DNA from 2 places in the Mycolicibacterium boenickei genome. Region 2 is predicted to be linked to the other one. Evidence: riboswitches for the same ligand, from Rfam matches in the RefSeq annotation. Region 2 holds a riboswitch; the other holds the start of a gene.

Region 1 (12,188 bases), 2.3 Mb from region 2:
CCGCAGTCCAGGGACAGGCCGAGGATCGTGTCGCCCGGTTTGATCAGTGCGTGCATCACCGCCGCATTGGCCTGGGCACCCGAATGCGGTTGGACGTTGGCGAATTCGGCGCCGAACAACGACTTCACCCGGTCGATGGCCAGCCGTTCGACCACGTCGATGTGTTCGCAACCGCCGTAGTAGCGCCGGCCCGGATAGCCTTCGGCGTACTTGTTGGTCAGCACCGAGCCCTGGGCCTGCATGACCGCCAGCGGCGCGTGGTTCTCCGAGGCGATCATCTCCAGGCCCAGCCGCTGCCGGTGCAGTTCGTCGCCGATCGCCGAGAAGATCTCAGGGTCGAAGTCGGCGAGACGTTCGTCGAGGATGCTCATGTCTAGGCCTCGCTCTTCTCGGTGTATTCGGCAGCGGTCAGCAGGTTTCCGGCCGCGGTGGCCTGGACCTCGAACAGCCAGCCCTCGCCGTACGGGTCGGAGGTGACCAGGGCGGGATCGTCGACGGCCGCGGTGTTGACCGCCGTGACGGTCCCGCTGACCGGTGGATACAGCTCTGAGACGGTCTTGGTGGATTCCACCTCACCGCAGGTCTCGCCCGCGACGATGTCGGAGCCAACCTCGGGAAGGTCGAGGTACACCAGGTCACCGAGTGCCGCGGCCGCGACCGAGGTGATGCCGACGCGCACCGGGGTGTCCGGCAAGGCAGCGCCCGGTGCGATCAGCACCCATTCGTGTTCTTCGGTGTAGCTACGGTCATCGGGGATGGTCTGATTCGTCATGTCTGGGGTCCTTTCAGCTGCGGCGGTAGAACGGGGCCGGGGTGACTTCGAACTGTTCTTTGTTGCCGCGGATGTCGACCTGCAGCACGGTTCCTGGTTCGGCCAGGCTCGTGTCGAGGTAGGCCAGCGCGATCGGGTAACCAAGGGTCGGCGACAGCGCGCCCGACGTCACGGTTCCCACCTGGCTTCCGTCGGCGTTCTCGACGGCGTAGCCGGCTCGGGCCGCCCGGCGGGTGGCGCCCTTCAGCCCGACCAGGACGCGTGAGATCGGCTGCTCGGAAAGCCCTTGCAGCGCCTCACGTCCGACGAATTCCTTGCCCAGTCGGACAACCTTGCCCAGTCCGGCCGCATACGGGTTGAGCTCGCGGGTGAGTTCATGCCCGTAGAGCGCCATCCCGGCTTCCAGTCGCAGTGTGTCGCGGCAGGCCAGGCCGGCCGGCAACCCGCCGGCCTCGGTGGTGGCGGCCAGCAGGGTTCGCCACAGGGCGACGGCTTGCGCGTTCGGCACATAGAGTTCGAAGCCGTCCTCGCCGGTGTACCCGGTGCGGGCCAGCAGCACATCGATGCCGTCGACCTGAGCCTCGGTCACCGCGTAGTACTTGAGTTCGGTGACCGCTGCACGCTGGTCCTCGGGCACCAACGTGCGCACGATGGCTTCGGAAGCGGGGCCCTGAACGGCGATCAGCGCGGTGCTCGTGGACTGGTCGTCGACATTGGCATCGAACTGCGCTGCCCGACTGACCAATTCCCGGGCCACCACCGGTGCGTTCGCGGCGTTGGCGACCACCAGAAAGTGCTCGTCCGTGAGCCGGTACACCACCAGGTCGTCGATCACCCCGCCGTCGGCGTCGCACATCAGCGAGTACTTGGCCCGGCCGAGGCCGATCTTGGAGGCCTCGCCCACCAACGCGAAGTCCAGGGCGTCGGCGGCCTGCGGCCCGGTGATCGAGATTTCGCCCATGTGGGACAGGTCGAACAGCCCGGCGGTCTCCCGGACCGCCTTGTGCTCGGCCAGTTCACTGCCGTACTTCAGCGGCATTGCCCAGCCGGCGAAGTCGGTGAACGCGGCGCCCAGCCCCCGATGTTCGTCGAGCAGCGGCGATGCCGGGGTGTTGTTGTCGGTCATGCGAAAACCTCCTGAAGGCTGTCGGCGATGTCGGTCTGGAACGCCTCGGGTGCGGGGCACGAGCAGGCGAGATTGCGGTCCCCGTGTACGCCATCGATGCGGCGGACCGGGGGCCAGTATTTGTTGAGTCGCAGGGAGGCAACGGGATACGCCGCGTACTGCCGGCTGTAGGGCAGGGTCCATTCGGCGCCGGTGACCTGCTCTGCGGTGTGCGGAGCCTGCCGCAGTGGGCTCTGTTCGAGCTCCCACTCTCCCGAACCGACGCGGCTGATCTCGTCGTGGATGTTGATCATCGCCTCGATGAACCGGTCCAGCTCGGCCAGGTCCTCAGATTCGGTGGGCTCGACCATCAGCGTTCCACTGACCGGGAAGGACAGGGTCGGGGCGTGGAAACCGTAGTCGATCAACCGCTTTGCGACGTCCTCGGCGGTCACCCCGGTGCGCTTGGTGATCTCCCGGAGGTCGAGGATGCACTCGTGCGCGACCAGCCCGGTTTCCCCGGTGTACAGCACGGGATAGTGCCCGGCCAGTGACGTCGCCAGGTAGTTGGCGCCCAGCACTGCGGCCTTGGTGGCCGCGGTCAACCCGTCCGGGCCCATGAGTGCCAGGTAGGCCCAGGTGATCGGCAGAATGCCGGCCGATCCGTAGTTGGCCGCCGACACCGGCGCCGGGCCGTCCTGCAACGGGTCACCGGGGAGGAACGGTGCCAGGTGGGCGCGGACCGCGACGGGCCCGACGCCGGGACCGCCGCCGCCGTGGGGGATGCAGAACGTCTTGTGCAGGTTGAGGTGCGAGACGTCGCCGCCGAACTCACCGGGTTTGGCCAGCCCGACAAGGGCATTCAGGTTGGCGCCGTCGACGTAGACCTGCCCGCCGGCGCGGTGGACCAGCTCGCACACCGTGCGGACGTCGGTCTCGTACACGCCGTGGGTGGACGGGTAGGTGAGCATGATCGCGGCGACGTTGCCGTCGTGGTCGGCGAGCTTGGCCTCCAGGTCGTCGTGGTCGATGTTGCCGTTGGCGGCTGTCTTCACCACGACCACCCGCATTCCGGCCAGGACCGCCGAGGCTGCGTTGGTGCCGTGTGCCGACTGCGGGATGAGGCAGATGTCGCGGTGGTTCTCGCCACGTGACCGGTGGTAGGCGTTGATGGCCAGCAGTCCCGCGAGCTCACCCTGAGACCCGGCGTTGGGCTGCAACGAAACCCGGTCGTAGCCCGTGATCTCGGACAGCCAGGCTTCCAGATTGCCGACCAGCTCGCGGTAGCCGGCGGTCTGCTCGGCCGGGGCGTACGGGTGGATGCCGGCGAAACCGGGCCAGCTGATCGGTTCCATCTCGGCGGCGGCGTTGAGCTTCATGGTGCAGGACCCGAGCGGGATCATGGTGCGGTCGAGCGCCAGGTCCCGGTCGGAGAGTTCTCGCAGGAAACGCAGCATCGCCGTCTCGGACCGGTGTGTGTGAAACACCGGGTGCTGCAGGAACTCCGATGTGCGCAGCAGATCGGCGGGCAGCGCAGCCGGAGGGTCGGCCGCCGCCGGAACGGCGCCGAACACATCGAGCACCCGCGCCACGATCTCGTCGGTGGTGCACTCGTCGCAGGCGATGCCGACATGGTCGGCGTCGACCAGTCGCAGGTTGATGCCTGCGGCGTCGGCGGCCGCCACGATCTCGTGGGCGGTGCCTGGGGTACGCACCTGCACGGTGTCGAAGAACCGGTCGTGGACGACCTCGCGACCCGCCGCCCGCAGGCCGTCGGCCAGCGCGACGGCGTGCCGGTGCACACGAGTTGCGATGGCGCGCAATCCATCCGGTCCGTGGTAGACGGCGTACATGGCGGCGACGTTGGCCAGCAGTGCCTGCGCGGTACAGATGTTGCTGGTCGCCTTGTCCCGGCGGATGTGCTGCTCACGGGTCTGCAGGGCGAGCCGGTAGGCGGGCTTGCCGTCGACGTCGACCGAGACGCCGACCAGGCGCCCGGGCAGCATGCGCTCGAGCCCGGACCGCACCGCCATGTAGCCGGCGTGGGGCCCGCCGAAGAACAGCGGCACACCGAACCGCTGGGCCGAACCCACGGCGATGTCGGCGCCCTGCTCACCGGGGGCCGCGATCAGGGTCAGCGACAGCAGGTCGGCGGCGACCGTGGTGAGCATGCCGCGCTCGCGTGCCGCGGCGACGAGCGGGGCGAGGTCGCGGACCACACCGCTGGCGCCCGGAGACTGGAACACGATGCCGAACGCGTCGCCGTCCGGCAGCGCGTCGGTCAGATCGGCGACCACGACCTCGACCCCGACGGCCTCAGCCCGCCCACGCACCACCGCGAGGGTCTGCGGCAGGCAGTCGGCGTCCAGGATCACGCGGTTGGAGGGCACCGCCTTGTTGGCCCGTCGCATCAGCAGCACCGCTTCCATCACCGCTGTGGCCTCGTCGAGCAGCGAGGCGCCGGCCACCGGCAGTGCGGTGAGGTCCTCGATCAGCGTCTGGAAGGTGAGCAGCGCTTCGAGCCGGCCCTGCGAGATCTCCGGTTGGTACGGCGTGTAGGCGGTGTACCAGGCGGGCGATTCGAGCATGTTGCGGCGCAGGACGGCCGGTGTGATGGTGTCGGAGTACCCCAGGCCGATCATCTGGATCCGCGGTTGATTGCGGTCGGCCAGTTCGCGCAGCACCGCCAGCACCTCCTGCTCGGACCGGGCCGCGGGCAGTCGCAGGCCCTCAGGGCAGCGGATCTGCTGCGGCACCGCGCTGTCGATCAGCTCATCGGTGGTTGCGAACCCCAGAACGCCGAGCATGTGCCGCTCGCCCGCCTGGTCGGGGCCGATGTGTCTGTCGCGAAAAGAGTTGACGTCGTTGACTTTTGCGGTGCGCTCAGGCATGAGGTGACTCCGGTTTCGGGCACCGCGGTTACGCGATGCGTCGTGAAGTTTCACCTCCCCGCTCTGTCCTGAAACCTGAGAGCTTTAGCGCGTTGCGCCTGTCCCCTTCGGTAAGCGCGATACGTGCGATCGCGCTGTTCTCCAGAGTTGTCTCGACACTGCGGTATTGGGCCTGAGAGATTCCCGGGGAGGAGTTGCTCCTACGGCGCCTCCGAATCGGAGGTTCTCCCACAGCGCGTCAACGACGTATTGAGTTATGTGACGGATGCTACTCGACTACGGCGCTGTGGCCGCAACTTCTCCGTTGACGGGCAGATTTGACACCCGTCCAGCGACCATCAGCGACACGAGGTCGAATACCACGGTGGCCGCGGCCACGCTGGTGATCTCGGCATGGTCGTAGGCGGGTGCCACCTCGACGACATCGGCACCGACGATGTTGAGCCCGGACATCTTGCGCAGCATCTTCAGCAGTTCGCGCGAGGTCAGGCCACCGGACTCGGGGGTGCCGGTGCCCGGGGCGAACGCCGGGTCGAGCACGTCGATGTCAACTGACAGGTACACCGGCACGTCGTCGACCCGGCGCCGCACCACGTCGACGGCCGCGTCGGTGCCGATCACGTCGAGATCGCCGGCCCGGATGATCTTGAAGCCCATGCGGGCGTCGTCATCGAGGTCGATCTGGTCGTAGATCGGGCCGCGGATACCGACGTGGATCGAGTGGTCCTCGATGAGCAGACCCTCTTCGAAGGCCCGCCGGAAGATCGTGCCGTGGGTGACCGGGGCGTTGAAGTAGGTGTCCCAGGTGTCCAGGTGGGCGTCGAAGTGCACCAGGGCGACGGGCCCGTGCTTGGCATGCAGTGCCCGCAGGTTCGGCAACGCGATGGTGTGGTCGCCGCCGATGGACACGATCCTGCGATCGCCGCCGGCCAGGATGTCGGAGGCGTGATCCTGGATCTGCTGGCAGGCCTCGGCGATGTTGTACGGGGTGACGGCGACGTCGCCGGCGTCGACCACCTGCACGTGCTCCAACGGGGCAACGCCGAGTTCCACGTGATAGCCGGGGCGCAGTGTGCGGGCGGCCTGACGGACGGCCATCGGGCCGAAGCGGGCACCGGGCCGGTAGGACGTGCCGCCGTCGAACGGGACACCGAGGATTGCGATGTCGTAGTCGGACACCTCGTGGATGTCGGCGATCCGGGCGAACGTGCCCTTCCCGGCATAGCGCGGGACCTTGGTGGCGGGCAGTGCGCCGATGATGCCGTTATGCGTGCTCATCTGTGGTTTCCAGCCTTTCGACTCGCCAGGTGTTGAGAGTCAGCATCACTCCCGGCGCACACGTGTGGCGAGCAGATAATGCCCAAACACTGACGAGTGCCATTGAGCAATCGCACAACGGATCTGCCGTCGGCAAGAGGCGTCGAGTCCTGCCGGAATACCTCCGCCGCGAACGCGGTTACATCGACCATCAACGACAACTAAACTGGACGTACAGTTCAGATAGACAAAGAACAGGTGGTCAGAGACATGAGCGTTTGGTTCATCACCGGAGCTTCCCGCGGATTCGGATTGCAGATCGCCCGCGACGCCTTGGAGCGCGGCCATCAGGTGGTCGCCACCGCGCGCGACGCCGCCGCCGTCACCGCCGCCCTCGGCGAGAACGACAATGTGCTCGCCGTAGCCCTCGACGTAACCAACGAAGCGCAGGCACAACAGGCCGCGCAAGCCGCCGTGGAACGCTTCGGCCGCATCGACGTGCTGATCAACAACGCCGGGCGGGGACTGCTGGGAGCGGTCGAAGAAGCCACCGACGCCGAGGTGCGCGCCGTCTATGAGACCAATGTGTTCGGACTGCTGACCGTGACCCGCGCCGTGACCCCGGTGCTGCGGGCCCAGCGGTCGGGCACCATCGTCAACATCTCCTCGGTCGGCGGATTCGTCGGGTCGCCGGGGTGGGGTGTCTACGCGTCGACCAAGTTCGCCGTCGAGGCGCTCTCCGAGGCACTGCACGCCGAACTGCAGCCGCTGGGCGTGCACGTGATGGTCGTCGAGCCCGGTTACTTCCGTACCGATTTCCTCGACTCGTCGAGCCTGCAGACCCAGCGCAACATCATCGACGACTACGCCGACGGCCCCGCCGGCCAGATGCGCGTCGCCGCCGGCGAGCGCAACCACGACCAGCCCGGCGACCCGGTGAAGGCCGCGAAGGCCATCATCGACGTCGTCGAATCGGCAGAGCCGCCGCTGCGCCTGCTGTTGGGCAACGACACCATCGCGGCGGTCGAAGGCAAGATCGCCCACGTGCAGGCTGAGCTCGCGCAGTGGCGAAGCGTCTCGGAATCAACGGATTTCGACGATGTCGCCGCGAGCTGAGGCGGGAGTCGGCGGGGCGGGCGAGGATTTCGTCCGCCCCACCGGCGCGCGCAGCGACCGAATCCACCAGGCCATTCTTGACGCCACCGCGGAACTGCTCGACGAGGGCGGACTCCCGGCGGCCACCATGGACGCGATCGCCGCCCGATCGGGCGCCAGCAAGGCCACACTGTACAAACACTGGCCATCGCGGACCGCTGTCGCGGCCGAGGCGTTCGGAACGATGATGGCCGAGGCACTGCCGCTGCCCGATACCGGCAGCACCGCAGGCGATCTCACCGAACAGGTGGTACGCGTGTCGGCGTTCTACGCGAGTGCGCGCGGTGAAGTCTTCGCCCAGCTGCTCGCGGCGTGCGTCGAAGATCGGACGGGCGCAGCGTATTTCCGCGAGTACTTCCTGGGCGGCCGGCGCGCGGCGATCACCGAACTGTGGCAGCGCGGGGTGGATCGCGGCGACGCCGACGCGGACATCGCGATCGACGACGTCATCGACATCCTGTTCGGGCCGCTCATCTTCCGCCGCATGACGGGCCATTGTGCGCTCACCGACGAGAACGCACGGCGGCTGGCAGAAACAGCCATGCGGGGTCTCAAGCCACAAACTTCCCGGTGATTCGATCTACCGAGTTCTGCATGTGTACCTGCGACAACGAAGCCCGCGTTTTTCAGCCGGTCACGACAAGCGGCTACCGGATGAGCAGCGCTAGCGTTCCGCCGGGTGAACACAGCCACGTCGACCACGCCGCGGCGAGCAGGCGCCTGGGTCGCAGCCCATCTGGCGCAACGCCTGCTGCCGCTGGTCCCCACCCCGCGAAGTTTCAGTTCGGCGACACGACGGGTCACCCCACCTGAGATAGTCGACGTCCCCACCCGCCACGGCGTGGTCCGGTGCCTTGTCTATTCTCCCCACCCCGACGCCCCGCTCGCCGAGACCGGCGTAGACGGGCCGCCGGTCAACCTGCACCTGCACGGCGGAGCCTTCATCGTGCGCAACCCACGGCAAGAGGAATACATCGCCCACCACATCGCGGCGGAGGTCGGCGCAGTGGTCATCCTCGCCGACTACGCCACGGCGCCGCAGGTCCGGTATCCGACAGCCGAACAACAATGCTTCGACGTCGCGTCGTGGGTACACAGCCAAGCCGGCCGCCGCGGCTGGGACCAGGCCCGAATATCGGTGTCAGGCGCGAGTGCCGGGGCCAAGCTGGCCGTCAACGTGTGCCAACAGGCTTACCGTGCAGGCGATGTCAGGCTACGGGCGGCAGCATTGGCCTTCCCGGTGATCGACCTCAGCCGAGCCGACCGCACCTCTGACAAGGTGCGTCCACGGATCTCGCCTCGGATCCAACGACTGGCGATCGACGCCTACCTCGTGGACACCAGCCGTTCTCGAGAACCGCTGGCATCCCCGCTGTTCGATGACGACCTGGCAGCCGCGTTGCCGCCGACATTGATACTGACCGGCGAACTCGACACCCTCGGACCCGAGGGCGACCATCTGGCGGCACGACTGGCCGGCGCGGGTGTCCCGACCACTCACCATCGCCTGCCTGGCATCGACCACGGGTTCGCCAGGTCAGAGGCGGCCGCTGCCCACGACGCGATGAACCGTATTGCCGCCCATCTCGTCCGGCATCTGCGGTGAGCAGGGTCCGTTGGCCCATCGCGACAACCCACTGCCCACATGTTGGCGCATCCGCACGAGCGGACGACCCTGTCGCCTCCCTAGCTTGCTCGTATGCCTAGAACTCGATTCCGATTCAAGACCGCAGACCTCACCGATCGGGTCGTGGTGGTCACCGGCGCAGGCAGCGGTATCGGCCGCGAAGTAGCGCTGTTGTGTGCCCGGCGCCACGCCCTCCTGGCACTGTGCGACATCAACGAGGCCGCGCTCGACGGTACCGCCGAGATGGCGGAGAAGCTGGGCGCCGAGGTGCTGACCTGTCAGGTCGACGTGTCCGACGCCGACTCGATGAGCAGTTTCGCGCAGGCCACCTTCGAACATTTCGGACGGGTCGACCTGTTGGTCAACAACGCCGGAGTCGGTCTGGTCGGGGGCTTCTTGGAGACCGATGTCAAGGATTGGCAATGGCTGATCGGTATCAACCTCATGGGCGTGGTGCACGGTTGCGGCGCCTTCCTGCCGACAATGGCCGAATCGGGTCGCGGCGGCCACGTCGTCAATCTGTCGTCGGCAGCCGGCCTCCTGGCCAACCCCCAGCTGACCGCCTACAGCGCAACGAAGTTCGCGGTTCTCGGGTTGTCCGAAGCGCTGCGGATGGAATTGAAGCCTCATGGCATCGGGGTCACCGCGGTGTGTCCCGGCATCATCAACACCGCCATCACACAGAACAGCGTCATCCGCGGCACCGGGGACATCGACGAACGGCGCAAGCATCTCGCATCGGCCTACCAGAAGCGCGGGTACACCCCCGAGCGCGTCGCGAAGAACATCCTGCGCGCGGTCCACCGCAATCGTGCCGTGGCGCCGGTCGCCGCGGAAGCACACCTGATGTATGTGCTCTCCCGCACCGTCCCACCGCTGGCCCGGTGGCTCGCAGCACGCACCGCCGAATTATCCAAGCGACAAACCACATTTGAGGACCTGACATGCAACTGAAAGGGCGCAGCGCACTGGTGACCGGAGCGACGGGAGGCATCGGCCGCGCCATCGCACACGAACTCGCCGACCGCGGGTGCGCACTCACGGTGACAGGTCGGCGCGAGCTGGAACTCAAGCGGCTGGTCGGTGAGCTCGGACCACCCGCCCAAGCGTTCACCGCAGATCTCGCCGACCTCGACGAGGTGCGGAATCTGATGGATGATGCGGGCGACGTGGACATCCTCGTTGCCAACGCGGGCGTCGGCATCCCACAGGATCTCGCGATGTTGAGCGACAGCGAGATCGCGGAGGCCGTGCGCATCAACCTGCTGGCCCCGGCCGTACTCGCACGTGCGGCAGTGAACTCGATGACACGTCGCGGCCGAGGACACATCGTTTTCATCTCGTCGGGAGCCGGACTCATCGCAACGCCGGGGAACGGAGCGGTGTACACGGCCACCAAATGGGGCCTGCGCGGGCTCGGGCTTGCGCTACGGCAGGAGTTGCACGGCACCGGCGTCGGCGTGTCCACGATCTTTCCCGGCCCGATCCGTGACGCCGGGATGCTGGCCGACACAGGTGCCGCTCTTCCGCGAGGCTTCGGGACGAGCTCACCGGGGGACGTCGCGTGGGCGGTGGCCGCGGCGATCGAACGTGGCACACCGGAGACGACGGTTGCGTCGGCCGGCATCCGCCTGCTGGCCGGGATCGGTACCGTCGCACCGGTTCTGATCGGCGACCTCGCCCGCCTGGCCGGGGTCGGACGGGTCCGCGAGGCGATGCTCGGCCGCGTGTGAGCAGACCGCGCACAAAGCACAACGATCAGTTGGCCGGCCTGAGCGAATCGGCCTGTTCAGCAGCTGCTGCCGCGTCGGCCGGTTCGCCGACCACATCGGCCAGGGCCAGGGCGACACGCAGCTCGAGCGTGCGCCGCTCCAACGACCGTCCCAGCAGTTCCTCTGCCTGACGGATCCGGTAGGCGACGGTGTTGTCATGGACGTGAAGTCGCTTGGCTGTTCGTCCACGACTGCAGTTCTCGTCGAGATAGGCACGCAACGTGGCGGCGAGCCGTCGGGTGGTTTCGTCCGTCTCCCCCAGCCGACCGAGTTCGCGCCGCACGAACTCCCGCGCCTGGTCGATGTTGGCGGTCGCGAGGGCACGCAGCACCACGTTGTCGTAACGGGTGACACTGCCGGGCGGGCGGCCGGCGAGGCGGGCGACGCGTTGCGCCTCAACCGCTTCCACATAACTTGAGCGAAAACCCGTGATGCCGGCCGCCGGCTCCCCGATCGCGACGCGCACGCCCGGCGCACTCGCCGTCCGAAACCGTAACTCGTCCAACACTTTCGAGGGTATGTGACTGTGTGAGCTGATCCAGGCGGCCGTCGACAGAATTCCGAGCGGATGCACAAGCGGTTTCTGATTGCCGATGGCGGAGGCGATATCGCGAATCGCCGCCTCAAGAACCGCCTGCGTGTTGCGCCCTTCCTCGTGAGATTCCAGCCAGGCGATCGCGGCGACGTGGACACGGCGGACGTCGTGACGAAGCCGCCGGGTGGCCACGTCGATGTCGACGGGTTGTCCGGCCAGGATGGTGGCGATGGTCTCGGCTTGACTGGCCGCAGCGCTGCGCAGCCATCGGTCGCGCTCTGCGGTATACACCTCGTCTACCAGACATAGTGCGGCGTCGACATAGGCAAACATCCACGCTCCACCCAGCTCCGATGCACGGTGCAGTTCCTCGGCATTGCACGCATGTCGCTGAAGAATCTCGTTCAGATGAGTCGATGACGCGGCATGTGCGAGACGGTAGCTGCGCATGAGCGTGGTGAGCGGTATTCCGTGTTGAGCTCCGTCCCGCGCATAGTCCAGAGTCGGCGACTGCAGCTGTACCGCCAGGGCGGGGTCGTCCCCGGCCGCCAGTACTTTCGCGAAGTCGCGAATGCTCGCCTCGGTACTCGCACGATTGACCTCGAGGGCTTGTTCGTCGACAAGCAGGTCGCTCAACCGCGTACGGGTGTATTCGTTCACCGCCGCCGAGATTTCACCCGCCCGCTCGATGAGTTCGGCGGCGGCCGGCCGCAACACTGCCGACCACACCCGCCGCTGCTCATCACCCTGTGCGCCTGCCCAGGAGGGCTCCATGCAGTGCACGGTAGCGCCGCCCCCGGCCGACGGTGCGCAAATTGGACAACCGCCGGGCACAGCGTTGGCGCGCGCAGACAAGAGAACGCCGCCCTGTGCGGCGGACGATCTTCACATGCGACAACTGACCAGCCTCGACGCGCAGTTCCTGGCCATGGAGAACGACCGTGTCCAGGGGCACGTCAGTGTTCTCGGCATCTACGACTCCCACACCGCATCGGGCGAACCTTTGGATGCTGCCCTGGTTCGCGGTGTGATCAGCGAACGTCTGCATCTGCTGCCCACCTTCCGCTGGCGGCT
Region 2 (12,188 bases):
TTCCCTGGTCACCACACCGGTTCTGCTCGCGGTCCGTCCGCAACTCAAAGACGTGCTGGCACAACAGACCTGGGCCACCCTGCCGCAATTGCAGAGCAGCCCGGCCGCGATGAACGCGCTCAAGCTACCTGGTTGGGGCACCCTCAAACTCGCCCTGCCGACCCACAGCAACGGCGATGCGGCCTCGCTGGCCGCCGAGGCCGTCGCCTCGGCCTCCGCCCCGTCCGGCGCGCCGGCGACTTCAGGCATGAGCGCTGCCAACAGCCTGTTGCGTGGGCAGCCCAAGCTCGATGACGCCGAGCTGGGAACCGCTCTCGATGCGCTGCTGAACGCCTCCGATCCGGCCACCGCGCCGGTGCATGCGGTGGCCACCACCGAACAGCAGATCTTCCAGCGGGGTACCTCGCTGGACGACGCCAAGTCGTCCCTGGCCGGCTGGGTGCCGCCCGGTCCGACCGCGATGGCCGATTACCCGACGGTCCTGCTGGCCGGCGACTGGCTGGAGAAGGAACAGGTCACCGCGGCCAGCGAATTCGCCCGCTATCTGCGCAAGCCCGAACAGCTCGCCGAGCTCGCCAAAGCCGGGTTCCGGGCCGAGGGGACGACACCGCCGTCCAGCGATGTCACCAACTTCAGCCAACTGGCCGCGCCGTTGTCGGTGGGCGACAACGCCATGCGCGTGACGCTGGCGAACGCCACGTCCGCACCGACGGGCAGCCCCGCGGTGACCATCATGCTCGACCAGTCGATGCCGACCGAGGAAGGCGGCAAGTCCCGATTGGCCAACGTGGTGGCCGCGCTCAACAGCCGGCTCAAGGCGCTGCCGGACACTGCCGCGGTCGGTCTGTGGACCTTCGACGGCACCGAGGGCCGCTCAGAGGTCTCGACCGGGCCGTTGGCCGAGCCGGTGACCGGTCAGCGTCGTTCCGATGCACTGACCTCGACGTTGGACGAACAGACCGCTTCGGGAGGCGGTGCGGTGTCGTTCACCACGCTGCGGATGCTCTACAACGAGGCGTTGTCGAAATATCGTGAAGGCCAGACCAATTCGATCCTGGTCATCACGACCGGCCCACACACCGATCAGAGCCTCGACGGGGCCGGGCTGCAGGAGTTCATCCGCGGCGCATTCGATCCCGCCCGGCCGATCGCGGTCAACGTGATCGATTTCGGCAGCGGCTCGGACCGCAGCACCTGGGAAGGCGTCGCCCAAGCGAGTAGCGGCACGTACCAGCATGTCTCGAGCTCGACCTCGCCCGAACTGACCACCGCCGTCAACACCATGCTGGGCTGACACGCCTCAGCGCTACGCCGTGGCGCCCTGACGCGCCGCTTTTCTACCCCAGGGTCGCTCGCACCGAGCGAGCACAGCCCTGGGGTAGAAACGGCGGACGCACCAGGTGAACCGCCGCGGCCGTTCGGCGCGTTACGCGAACGCCTCGACCGGCGGGCAGGAGCACACCAGATTCCGGTCGCCGTATGCACCGTCGATGCGACGCACTGGCGGCCAGACCTTGGGCCGGTATCCCTTGCCCAGCGGGTAGGCGGCCTCTTCACGGGTGTACGGGTGATCCCAGTCGGCGACCAGGAGGCACTCGGCCGTGTGGGGCGCGTGGCGCAAGGGGTTGTCCTCGACAGGCCAGACACCGGCTCCGACCTTGTCGATCTCGGCGCGGATCGCGATCATCGCGTCGCAGAACGCGTCGACCTCGGCCAGGCTCTCGCTCTCGGTCGGCTCGACCATCAACGTGCCTGCCACCGGGAAGCTCATGGTCGGTGCGTGAAAACCGTAGTCCGCCAGTCGCTTCGCCACGTCGTCCACGGTCACGCCGGTGTCCTTGGTGATCCCGCGCAGGTCGAGGATGCACTCGTGGGCGACCATGCCGTTCTCGCCGGTGTAGAGCACCGGGTAGTACTCGTCGAGCCGGCGGGCCACGTAGTTGGCTGATGCGATCGCGGTCAGAGTCGCCGCACGCAGGCCCTCGGCACCCATCATCCGGATGTAGGCCCAGGTGATCGGCAGGATCGACGCCGACCCGTACGGCGCGGCCGAGACCGTGTGCTCGTCGGGAAGTTCGTCGGCCAGCGGATGGCCCGGCAGGAACGGCGCCAGGTGCGCGCGCACCGCGACCGGCCCCACACCGGGGCCGCCGCCGCCGTGCGGGATGCAGAACGTCTTGTGCAGGTTCAGGTGGCTGACGTCACCGCCGAACCGGCCCGGCCGGGCCAGCCCGACCAGCGCGTTGAGGTTCGCGCCGTCCACGTAGACCTGTCCGCCCACATCGTGCACCGCCGCGCAGATGTCGGCGACGTCATGCTCGTACACGCCATGCGTCGACGGATAGGTGATCATCAGCGCGGCAATGCGATCCGCGTGCTCGGCGATCTTTGCGCGCAGGTCGTCGAGGTCGACGTCACCGTTCTCGCGGCAGGCCACCACCACGACCCGCATGCCTGCCAGCGCCGCCGAGGCCGCGTTGGTGCCATGGGCGCTCGACGGGATCAGGCAGAGGTCGCGGTCGGTGTCACCGCGCGACACGTGGTAGGCCTTGATCGCCAGCAGCCCGGCGTACTCACCTTGCGAACCGGCGTTGGGCTGCAACGAGATCTGATCGTAGCCGGTGATTCCGGTGAGCCAGTCCTGCAGATCGGCGATCAGCTTGCGCAGCCCCGGGTTGTCGGAGGCCGGCGCGAACGGGTGCTGACGGCCGAACTCGGGCCAGGTGATCGGCTCCATCTCGGCGGCCGCGTTGAGCTTCATCGTGCACGAGCCCAGCGGAATCATGCTGCGGTCCAAGGCGATGTCCTTGTCCGCCAGCGCCCGCAGGTAGCGCATCATCTCGGTCTCGGTGCGGTAGGAGTTGAACGCCGGGTGCGTCAGGAATTCCGAGGAGCGCGTCTCGATCTGATCGACGTCGGCGTGCGCGGCCGCGGAAACCCCGAACGCGGCCAGGACCGCGGCCACATGCGCGTCGGTGGTGGCCTCGTCGCAGGACACCGACACGTGATCGGCGTCGACGCGCCACAGGTTGATCCCGTTGGCCTTGGCGGCGGCGATCACGTCGTCGGCCCGGCCGGGAACCCGGGCCAGCACGGTGTCGAAGTACTTGTCGTGCACCAGCGCATCGCCGAGTGCACCCGCGATGGCCGCGGCATGGCCGTGCACGCGCCGCGCGATCGCGGTCAGTCCCTGTGCGCCGTGGTAGCTGGCATACATCGCGGCCATCACCGCCAGCAACACCTGCGCGGTGCAGATGTTGCTGGTCGCCTTGTCCCGGCGGATGTGCTGCTCGCGGGTCTGCAGTGCCAGGCGATACGCCGGGGCACCATCGGCATCGACGGAGACACCGACCAACCGGCCCGGCAGCTGCCGGGCGTGCTTGGCGTGCACGGCGAGATAGCCGGCGTGCGGGCCGCCGAATCCCATTGGTACGCCGAATCGTTGGCTGGTCCCGAAGGCCACGTCGGCCCCGATCTCCCCCGGCGGGGTGATCACGGTCAGCGCCAGCAGATCGGCACCGACGGCGACGAGCGCACCACGCTCGTGGGCTGCGCTGATCAGGCCCGCCCAATCATCGACACGACCGCTCGCACCGGGCAGCTGCACGATGACACCGAAGAACTCACCGTCCGGCAGCCCGTCCCGCAGATCAGCGGTGACGATCTCGATGCCGAGCGGCTCCGCGCGGGTCGCCAGCACCGCGGCAGTCTGGGCGTACACATCGGTGTCGACCAGCAGCCGGTTGGTCTTGGACTTGGTCGCGCGGTGCATCAGCGTCATGGCCTCGGCCGCCGCGGTGCCCTCGTCGAGCATCGAGGCGTTGGCCACCTCGAGTCCGGTCAGATCCGACACCATGGTCTGGAAGTTCAGCAGCGCCTCGAGGCGGCCCTGGCTGATCTCGGGCTGGTACGGCGTGTATGCCGTGTACCAGGCGGGGTTCTCAAGAATGTTGCGCCGCAGCACGGCGGGGGTGAACGTGTCGAAGTAGCCCTGACCGATCATCGAGACCGCGGTCGTGTTGGAGTCGGCCAGCGCACGCAGCTCGGCCAGCGACTCCTCCTCGGTGGCCGGGGCGGGCAGGCCGGCGAGACCCGGAGCGATCCCGTCGGCGCCCAGCGCGTCGAGAATGCCTGCCGGCAGTGCCTTGGCCGCGAGTTCGTCGAGTGATGCCACGCCGATCACCTCGAGCATGGTGGCCACGGCGGCGGCGTCCGGGCCGATATGACGATCGGCGAAACGCGATTGATGCTGGTCGGACACGACACTCTCCTGAGGCGCAGACGTGCTCAGACGTCGTAGCAGTCCCTCTCCCTCTGTCGTCGACCCGGTCCGGGCGCCTGAGAGATTCAGCCCCGGAACAGGACTTTTCCCCATGGGCGGGTACCCAGCGGGTACCACTTTCCAGAGGCATCGGGGCCTGGCGCGGTCCTGGGTGCCTGAGAGGTTGACGGAGAGGTATTGCTCCTTCGGCGTCCGTGGCTGGCTGTCACGAAACTCTCCCGCACGAGGGCGATGCGCCGCTCATTCTACCGGGCTTCTACCGGCAACCCCGCATTCCCGGGGACACACAGCCAAGTACCCCACATCGCCGGATGCGGGGTACCTACGTGTCCGTTCGGGAAGGGGAATCAGCCGATCTTGCGGTCGCGGCTTTTGCGCCGCGACGCCAGCTCATCCTCGGGTGATGCGATGGACTCGCCGCCGTCGGCCCGCTCGCCCGGGAAGTCGGCGATGGTGCCGGTCAGCTCGCGCATGGCGCCGGATACCGCGATGCCGAAAACGCCCTGACCGCCCTGCAGCAGGTCGACGACCTCCTCGGCCGAGGTGCATTCGTAGACCGTGGTGCCGTCCGAGAACAGGGTGATGTTGGCCAGATCCTGCACGCCGCGCTGACGCAGGTGGTCGACCGCGACGCGGATGTTGTGCAGCGAGATGCCGGTGTCCAGCAGGCGCTTGACGATCTTGAGGACCAGGACGTCCTTGAACGAGTAGAGGCGCTGGCTGCCCGATCCGGCCGCGCCCCGGATGGAGGGAACCACCAGGGAGGTGCGGGCCCAGTAATCGAGCTGCCGGTAGGTGATACCGGCGATCTGGCATGCGCTGGGACCGCGGTAACCGACCAGTTCATCGGGCACCGAATCGTCAGGGAACAGGCCACCCTGGACGGGTTCGCCAGTCGGCCTGACGGGCGGCTCCGCACCGCTCCGCGTGGTCAGATCCAGCTCTTCCTGCCGTGGCGTGTCACCCACTGTGAATCCTCTCGCCGATCGAACTCGCCCGCACCGTACTGCTATGTCCTGCAGTGCGGCGTTCTCTGCCGCGACGGTTTGCTGCGAGCTCGAATGTGTCGAGCATACGCTCCCCGCCGGGCCCTGATTGCCCGCTGCGAAGAAAGTATGGCGCCCGAAATCGCGCCCGATTGTCTCCCGCGCCGCGTGTCGACACCGGTATACCCACTTGAGACGTACCCGTGATCTGCGACTGAGCAGCGGCGCGCGCGACGATCATGTCGCCTTGAAGTCGTCCGGCGACACGCTGTCCAGGAACTCCTTGAACTTCTCCACTTCGTCCTCACGGACGGTGCCCGCGGCCTCTTCGTCGTTCTCGTCGGGGATGAGCAGACCGGCCTCGGCCAGCACCGCTTCCTCCACATAGATCGGGACACCGACGCGCAGCGCGATGGCCACCGAGTCCGACGGCCTGGCCGAGACCTTGATGTCGCGGTCGAAGATCAGGTCGGCGTAGAACGTGCCTTCCTGCAGGTCGACGATCCGGACCTCCTTGAGCGAATGGCCAAGGGCGGCAATGACATCTCGGATCAGGTCGTGAGTGAGGGGCCGGGTGGGTTCGACACCCTGCTGTTCCAGTGCGATCGCGGCGGCCTCCGACTGCCCGATCCAGATCGGCAGGTAACGGTCACCGTTGGATTCCCGCAAAAGCAACACGGGTTGGTTCTGCGGTTGTTCCACCCGAATGCCGACCACGCGAACCTCAGCCATCTGTGCCTGCCCTCCGCACCGCCGTGCCATCTCGTCGAATCTTCGTCCGTCGCACCGTCCGCTAGACGAACTGGCCGTCAAAACGAGTCTAGTCCTCAGCGATCCAGAACGTCGCGTACGGCGGACTTGATGAGAGACGTGTGCAGCGTGATCGCCAAAGCGGCCACTTCACGGGCCAGATCGTCGGCGCGGTCGCGGGCTCCGGCCTTGCCCGCCTTGCCCACCGGGCCTGCGATCTGGGCGATCAGATCTGATTGCCGGTCGGCCGCGGAGCGGAACGCCCGGAGGTGCCTCGGCTCGACACCGTAGTCACCCAGGGCCCGCGCGCACTGGGCGATCACCACGGAATGTTCATCGAAAAACCCGGCGGGCCCGGCGGTGATGATGCCGTTGCGCACCAGCGCCCCCAGCGTCTCGTCGTCGATACCCGACCGGGCCAACAGGTCTTCACGGGACAGCCGGACCTGGGTCGGCGCCACCGCCGAAACGCCGGCGGCAGCGCCGTCCCCGCCCTCTGACACCGGCACGAGACGCGGCACCCCGTACGTGGAGCCCGCCTGCGGCAACTCCCCGTCGGGCTGCGCGTCCAGCTGCGCCTTGATCACCTTCAGCGGCAGGTACTGGTCCCGCTGTGCGGTCAGGATGAACCGCAGCCGCGCACAGTCGTACGCCGTGAACCGCCGGTACCCCGATGCGGTCCGCTGCGGCGTCACCAGCCCCTCGGCCTCGAGGAACCGGATCTTCGAGATGCTTACGTCCGGAAAGTCGCCCCGGAGCAGGTCGAGCACTGCACCGATCGACATCCCGGCCAGTGCAGGTCTGTCGGGGGCAGTCATCGGCTAGCTGGTCTGGCCGCTGTCGTCGTCAGACCGGGGGCCCGTGAGGAACACCAGGCGGAACTTCCCGATCTGCACTTCGTCGCCGTTCGCGAGGACGGCCGAATCGACCGGCTCGCGATTCACGTACGTTCCGTTGAGGCTGCCGACGTCGACAACCTGGAACTCTCCGCTCTCCAACCGGAACTCGGCATGGCGACGGCTCACCGTCACATCATCGAGGAAAATGTCGCTGTCCGGGTGGCGCCCCGCCGAGGTCGTCGGCTGATCGAGCAGAAAACGCGATCCCGCATTCGGTCCGCGCTTGACGACGAGCAATGCCGAGCCCGCGGGCAGGCCCTCGACACCGGAAACGGCGCCTTCGGTACCGGCCGTTGCGGGCGCATCCAGTTCGTTCAGAAAATCCGCACGGAAAACCGATGTGGTCTCCACCGTCACGTCTTCCGACTGGTCGGCCCCCAAATTGCTGTCCTTGTCCGTCACCCGCTGCTCCTCACTGGCTGCTGTGGCGTTGCCCGGCGTGGCCCCAGCCCATCGTCGGTCTCACGTCGACCGTACCGCGCATCAGGCATCATTGGGTCCACCACCGCCGGATCCGATGGGGAAGATATCTGCGCGCCGGGTACGGCCCAACCGGTCTTGGCGACCGGCCCTCGAAACCCTAACAATTCCTTACTCGGTCACGGCGGCGCGGTAGCCGTCCGCGTCGAGCAAACCGGCCAGGGCGTCCTCCAGCGTGCCCTCCTCGAGCCGCAGATCGACCAGCCAGCCTTCGCCGTAGGGGTCGGAGTTGACCAGCTGCGGGCTGCCGTCCAGATCACCATTGACCGCAACGACTTTCGCCGCCACCGGGGCGTACAGGTCCGACACCGACTTGGTGGACTCGACCTCGCCGAACGCGTCACCGGCGGCCAGCTGGGCCCCGACGTCGGGCAGTTGGACGAACACCACATCGCCGAGTGCGGACTGCGCGTAATCGGTGATGCCGACGCGCACCGTGTCATCACCGGTACGCAATACCCACTCGTGTTCCGAGGTGTAGTACAGGTCGGCAGGGATCTCGCTCACGGCGCTCCTTAGTTCGTGGAGTTGGTTGCTTTGCTCATTTGAAGCTCACTTGACGGGCTGAGCGTATTGGCGTGGTTTCGGTTGCCGCAAGGCGGTGACGTCGACGCGCTCGGCCTGTTGTACCACCATCGTGCCGCCGACGCGCTTCACACTGTCCATTGCCCCGCCGGGAATGTTCATCGCGGCCGCCAATGTCGGCGGATCCCCTATCGCCAGAACCGAATACGGCGGCCGCAGGGTCGCGTCGTCGACCTTGAGTTCCCCAGGCGGGCCGATGATCCAGGTGTCGAGGCCCACCCGCACAGCGGTTTGCTGATCGCCGCCGCGGATCTCGATGGCCTCGGCGCCTGCCGCACGCAGCTCGTTGATCACGTCGAGCATCGTCTCCGCGGGCACCCCGGGCGCGTTGTCCTCTATGGTGAGCGTCACTCCCGGACCGGTCGCGGCCACCGTGCCGATCTGGATGGACAGCGCCTCCAGCCGAGCCTGGGCGTTCTCGATCGCTGCCTGGTCGCTGCTGCCCGAGGCCTGCAGCTGCTGCAGGGTCCGTTGCAGATCGGCCACCTCGGTGTTGAGCGAGCCCTCACGTTGCTGCAGGGAGTCGAGCAGCACCAGCAGATCCGCAGGCCGCGCGGTCTCCAGCGAATCCCCTGACTCGTTCTGGCGAACCTGGGTGACGATCGCCATGCCGAGCAGAATGCACAGCAGCACCCCGAGGCCGCCGAACACGAGCTGAGTGCGGCTGCGGCGCACGATCCGCAGGTTCCGGAATCGGCGCGGCGAGACATCCGCGGGCATCTCGTGGCGCCCGTGGTGCTCGGCATGATGTTCGGGCTTGTCCTCGGCTGCGGCCTCAGGCCGAGCTTCCGGCGGGGCCTCGGGCCGGTCCGGCTCGGCGGTAGGTGCCGTCGCGTCCGGCTCGGCCGGTTCTTCCTGGGGATTGGACTCGGGTTCGTTCATGTCAGGCGCCGAACAACCTGCGCCGCAATGCGGCGGCATTGCCGAAGATCCGGATACCGAGCACCACGATGATCGCCGTCGACAACTGGGTCCCGACACCCAGCTGATCGCCGACATACACGATCAGCGCCGCCACCAAAACGTTGAACACGAACGACACCACGAACACCTTGGCGTCGAATATCCGCTCCAGATAGGCCCGCAACCCGCCGAAGACCGCATCCAGTGCGGCCACCACGGCGATCGGCAGGTACGGCTCGACGAAGTCGGGAACGCTCGGGTGGAACACCAATCCGAGCACGATTCCGACGACCAGTGCGACGATCCCGATCATCTAACGGTCAATCCTGTGCACGTCAGGCCTATCCAATCTGTTTGGCGAAGTTGACATCCCGTACCGACACCGCGGGCACGCTCAGACCGTCGCCCGAGCTCACGTTCACCCCGACCCCGTAGGAAGTCTCCAGCAACCGCAGTCGCTGCAGACCCGGAGTGCGATCGAAAGTATCGGCCATCCCCTTCGGCGGTCCGATGGCCACAATGACATACGGACTCGTGATCGGCTGGTTGTCGACCAGAATTCCGCCGCCGGCCTGGCGGATCGTGACACCGGCGCCGACCCGCACGCCGCCCACCGAAACCGCCTCTGCCCCACTGGCCCACAGCGAGTTCACCACCAGCTGCAGGTCCCGGTCGAGGATGATCTGCTGACCACCGGCGACCCGCTGCTTGGACACGTCGCTGAGATCCTTCGACAGCCCGGGATCGGTGACGGTGACGGTCAGCCCGGGGCCGATCATCGGAATGGCGGCGGCCTCGATGTTGGCGGTGTCCAGACTGCCGAGCAGGTGCTGGCCGTTCTCGTCCATTCCGAGCCTGCTGCGTCGTTCGGCGTCCAGCTGATCGACGAGGGCATCGCGCTCGGCACTGGCCTGGTCGGCACCGATCTGGGCCGCGCGAACCCGCCCGGCCAGGGTGTGCTGGGCTTCCCGCGCGGCCGGCGCCGCTGTCTGTGCCTGGCCTGCGGCGACGGCGAACACCGTGGCGATCACGCCCGCGCCCACCAGAAGCCATGCGATGTCGGTGACCCGCCGGCGTGGCCGGTCGCCGGACTCCCGGGCCGCGGCGGCCGCGGCATACCCGGGGTCCAGATGCTCCGAGAGCAACGACCGCAGCAGTGAGGGCAGCGGAATGCGCTTGGGGGCGTTGGCCTCATGGTGGTTGAGTCCGGCCCCGGACTCGAAGCCGCCCAGGGTGCTCATGATCGGGCTGGGAGTTGTCGCACCACCATCGTCACCTGGATCAGGTAGAGCACCGCCGACCACAGGTACAGCGCCACGCCCCACAGCAGGAAGGCCCATCCGCAGGCCAGGGCGACGCGGCTCCACGTCGCGTCCCACTGGCCGAGCAGCACCCACGGGAAGCCCGACATCAGCGCGAAGGTGGCGGCCTTGCCCAGGTATGTCACCGGCAGCGCGGTCAGTCCGCGGCTGCGCAGCAGCGGCAGGGTCGCCGCCAGCAGCAGATCGCGTCCCAGCAGGGTCAGCACCAGCCACCACGGCACCACGCCGTACAGCGCGAGGGCGACCGGGACGGTGACCATGTAGATGCGGTCGACGAGTGGGTCGAGCAGCGCGCCGAGCCGCGAGGACTGGTTGTCGACCAGGCGGGCGATCTTCCCGTCAGCCCAGTCGGAGAAGCCGCTGAACATCAGGACCGCGACAGCCCACCCGTTCGCGTGCGCACCGAACAGCAGCCAAAGGAACACCGGTACCAGTACCAGGCGCAGCACACTGAGCGCGTTGGGCACGGTCAATACCCGATCCGACGCGGGTGGGCCATCCCGACGCGTGGCGCTCCTGCCCTCGGGAGCAGGCGCATGGTCCATGGCTAAAACCTAGCGGAACACACCCGGCAGGCTCAGCGCCGACATGGTGTCGTCGTTGAGCGGATTGTCGTGGACCATGTACGTCCACGTCGAGGTCGGCCGCGCGAGCTTCGACAGGTCGATGCCGGGTTCGTCCTCGATCTCCTCGGCCGTGTCGAACGTCTGCTGGGCAGCCTCGATCGCATCGGCGGCCAGCGAGGCGAACGCGTCGACGGCCATCCGGTGGAATTCGTCGAGCGGATTCTGCCGGCCCAACGCGCGGAGGTGGATGCTCTCCCGGATGTCGGCGAGGAAGGCCAGGTGGTCACACCAGCCGCGGTCCAGGTGGTAGAGCATGATCAGCCGGCAGATCTTCTCCAGCTTCTCCTCGCCGTCCTCCCCCAGCTCCTCGGCCAGCTTGGCGTAGCGCTCGGGTGACCGCTCTTTGAGCTCCTGGCGTGCGGTGTCGGTGCGCAGCAGGGTTTCGCGACGATCCACGATGATGGCGCGCTGCTGCGCGATCAGCTGGTTGTAGCGCCATGTGTTGGCGTGCACGTCGAGCAGTCTGCCCTCGGCGACTCGCTGCGCGTGGTCGAGCAGACCCGCTGCCTTGGGCGCGGTGACGCGACCGTCCTCGTCGGTTTCGGTGGGCAGCTTGGTGTCGTCGAGGTGGGAGGCCACGACCTCGTCCTCCCAGCTGGAGAAGAACACCGTCGAGCCGGGATCGCCCTGACGCCCGGCGCGCCCGCGCAGCTGGTTGTCCAGTCGTTCGGTGTGGTGGCGGCCGGTACCGACGACGTGCAGCCCGCCGAGCTCGGCCACCTTCTCCTTGTCCTCGGAATCGTCGGCGGCGTCGGATCCGCCCAGCCGGATGTCGGTGCCGCGACCGGCCATCTGGGTGGACACGGTGACCGAGCCCAGCTTGCCGGCCTCGGCGATCACGGCCGCCTCTTCGGCATCGTTCTTGGCGTTGAGCACCACGGCGGGTACGCCCGCCTTGACCAGCCTGCGGTGCAGGTCTTCGGATTCGGCGACGTCGTGGGTGCCGACCAGCACCGGCTGACCGGTCGCGTGCACCTCGGCGATGTGTTCGACGATGGCGTGGTTCTTGGCCGCCTCGGTGAGGTACACCCGGTCGGTCTCGTCCTCGCGGATGTTGGGCTTGTTCGGCGGAATCGGTGACACGCCGAGCTTGTAGAACTGGCGCAGCTGCTCACCGGCGGCCAGCGCGGTGCCGGTCATGCCGCACACCGTCGGGTAGCGGTTGACCAGCGCCTGCACCGTGATGGTGTCGAGCACCTCACCGGTCTCGGTGGTCTCGATGCCTTCCTTGGCCTCGACGGCGGCCTGCAGGCCGTCCGGCCACCGCTGCAGCGATGCGATGCGTCCGCGAGACGCGTTGATCAGGTGGACCGCTCCGTCGCGGACGATGTAGTGCACGTCGCGCTGGAGCAGCA

What was found. Region 2 has a riboswitch for glycine ahead of gcvP (aminomethyl-transferring glycine dehydrogenase). Riboswitches for the same ligand answer to the same signal wherever they lie in the genome.
Region 1: linked by a shared signal. The riboswitch ahead of gcvP (aminomethyl-transferring glycine dehydrogenase) and the one ahead of gcvP (aminomethyl-transferring glycine dehydrogenase) in region 2 are both predicted to bind glycine.

The regions. Positions count from the first base shown of each region.
Region 1 covers NZ_AP022579.1:1,954,962-1,967,149, reverse strand. The annotation lists gene glyA (serine hydroxymethyltransferase) at 1-371, opposite strand, end outside; gene gcvH (glycine cleavage system protein GcvH) at 374-772, opposite strand; gene gcvT (glycine cleavage system aminomethyltransferase GcvT) at 786-1,898, opposite strand; gene gcvP (aminomethyl-transferring glycine dehydrogenase) at 1,895-4,768, opposite strand; glycine riboswitch at 4,920-5,009, opposite strand; gene speB (agmatinase) at 5,045-6,046, opposite strand; gene G6N57_RS09120 (oxidoreductase) at 6,296-7,141, shown strand; gene G6N57_RS09115 (TetR/AcrR family transcriptional regulator) at 7,125-7,754, shown strand; gene G6N57_RS09110 (alpha/beta hydrolase) at 7,860-8,786, shown strand; gene G6N57_RS09105 (SDR family NAD(P)-dependent oxidoreductase) at 8,880-9,761, shown strand; gene G6N57_RS09100 (SDR family NAD(P)-dependent oxidoreductase) at 9,752-10,540, shown strand; gene G6N57_RS09095 (PucR family transcriptional regulator) at 10,566-11,888, opposite strand; gene G6N57_RS09090 (WS/DGAT/MGAT family O-acyltransferase) at 12,004-12,188, shown strand, end outside.
Region 2 covers NZ_AP022579.1:4,237,147-4,249,334, reverse strand. The annotation lists gene G6N57_RS20130 (substrate-binding domain-containing protein) at 1-1,294, shown strand, start outside; gene gcvP (aminomethyl-transferring glycine dehydrogenase) at 1,427-4,261, opposite strand; glycine riboswitch at 4,415-4,513, opposite strand; gene G6N57_RS20120 (MerR family transcriptional regulator) at 4,630-5,250, opposite strand; gene G6N57_RS20115 (bifunctional nuclease family protein) at 5,506-6,000, opposite strand; gene ftsR (transcriptional regulator FtsR) at 6,096-6,836, opposite strand; gene garA (glycogen accumulation regulator GarA) at 6,840-7,319, opposite strand; gene gcvH (glycine cleavage system protein GcvH) at 7,509-7,904, opposite strand; gene G6N57_RS20095 (DUF881 domain-containing protein) at 7,950-8,702, opposite strand; gene G6N57_RS20090 (small basic family protein) at 8,866-9,198, opposite strand; gene G6N57_RS20085 (DUF881 domain-containing protein) at 9,227-10,126, opposite strand; gene G6N57_RS20080 (CDP-alcohol phosphatidyltransferase family protein) at 10,123-10,752, opposite strand; gene secA2 (accessory Sec system translocase SecA2) at 10,762-12,188, opposite strand, start outside.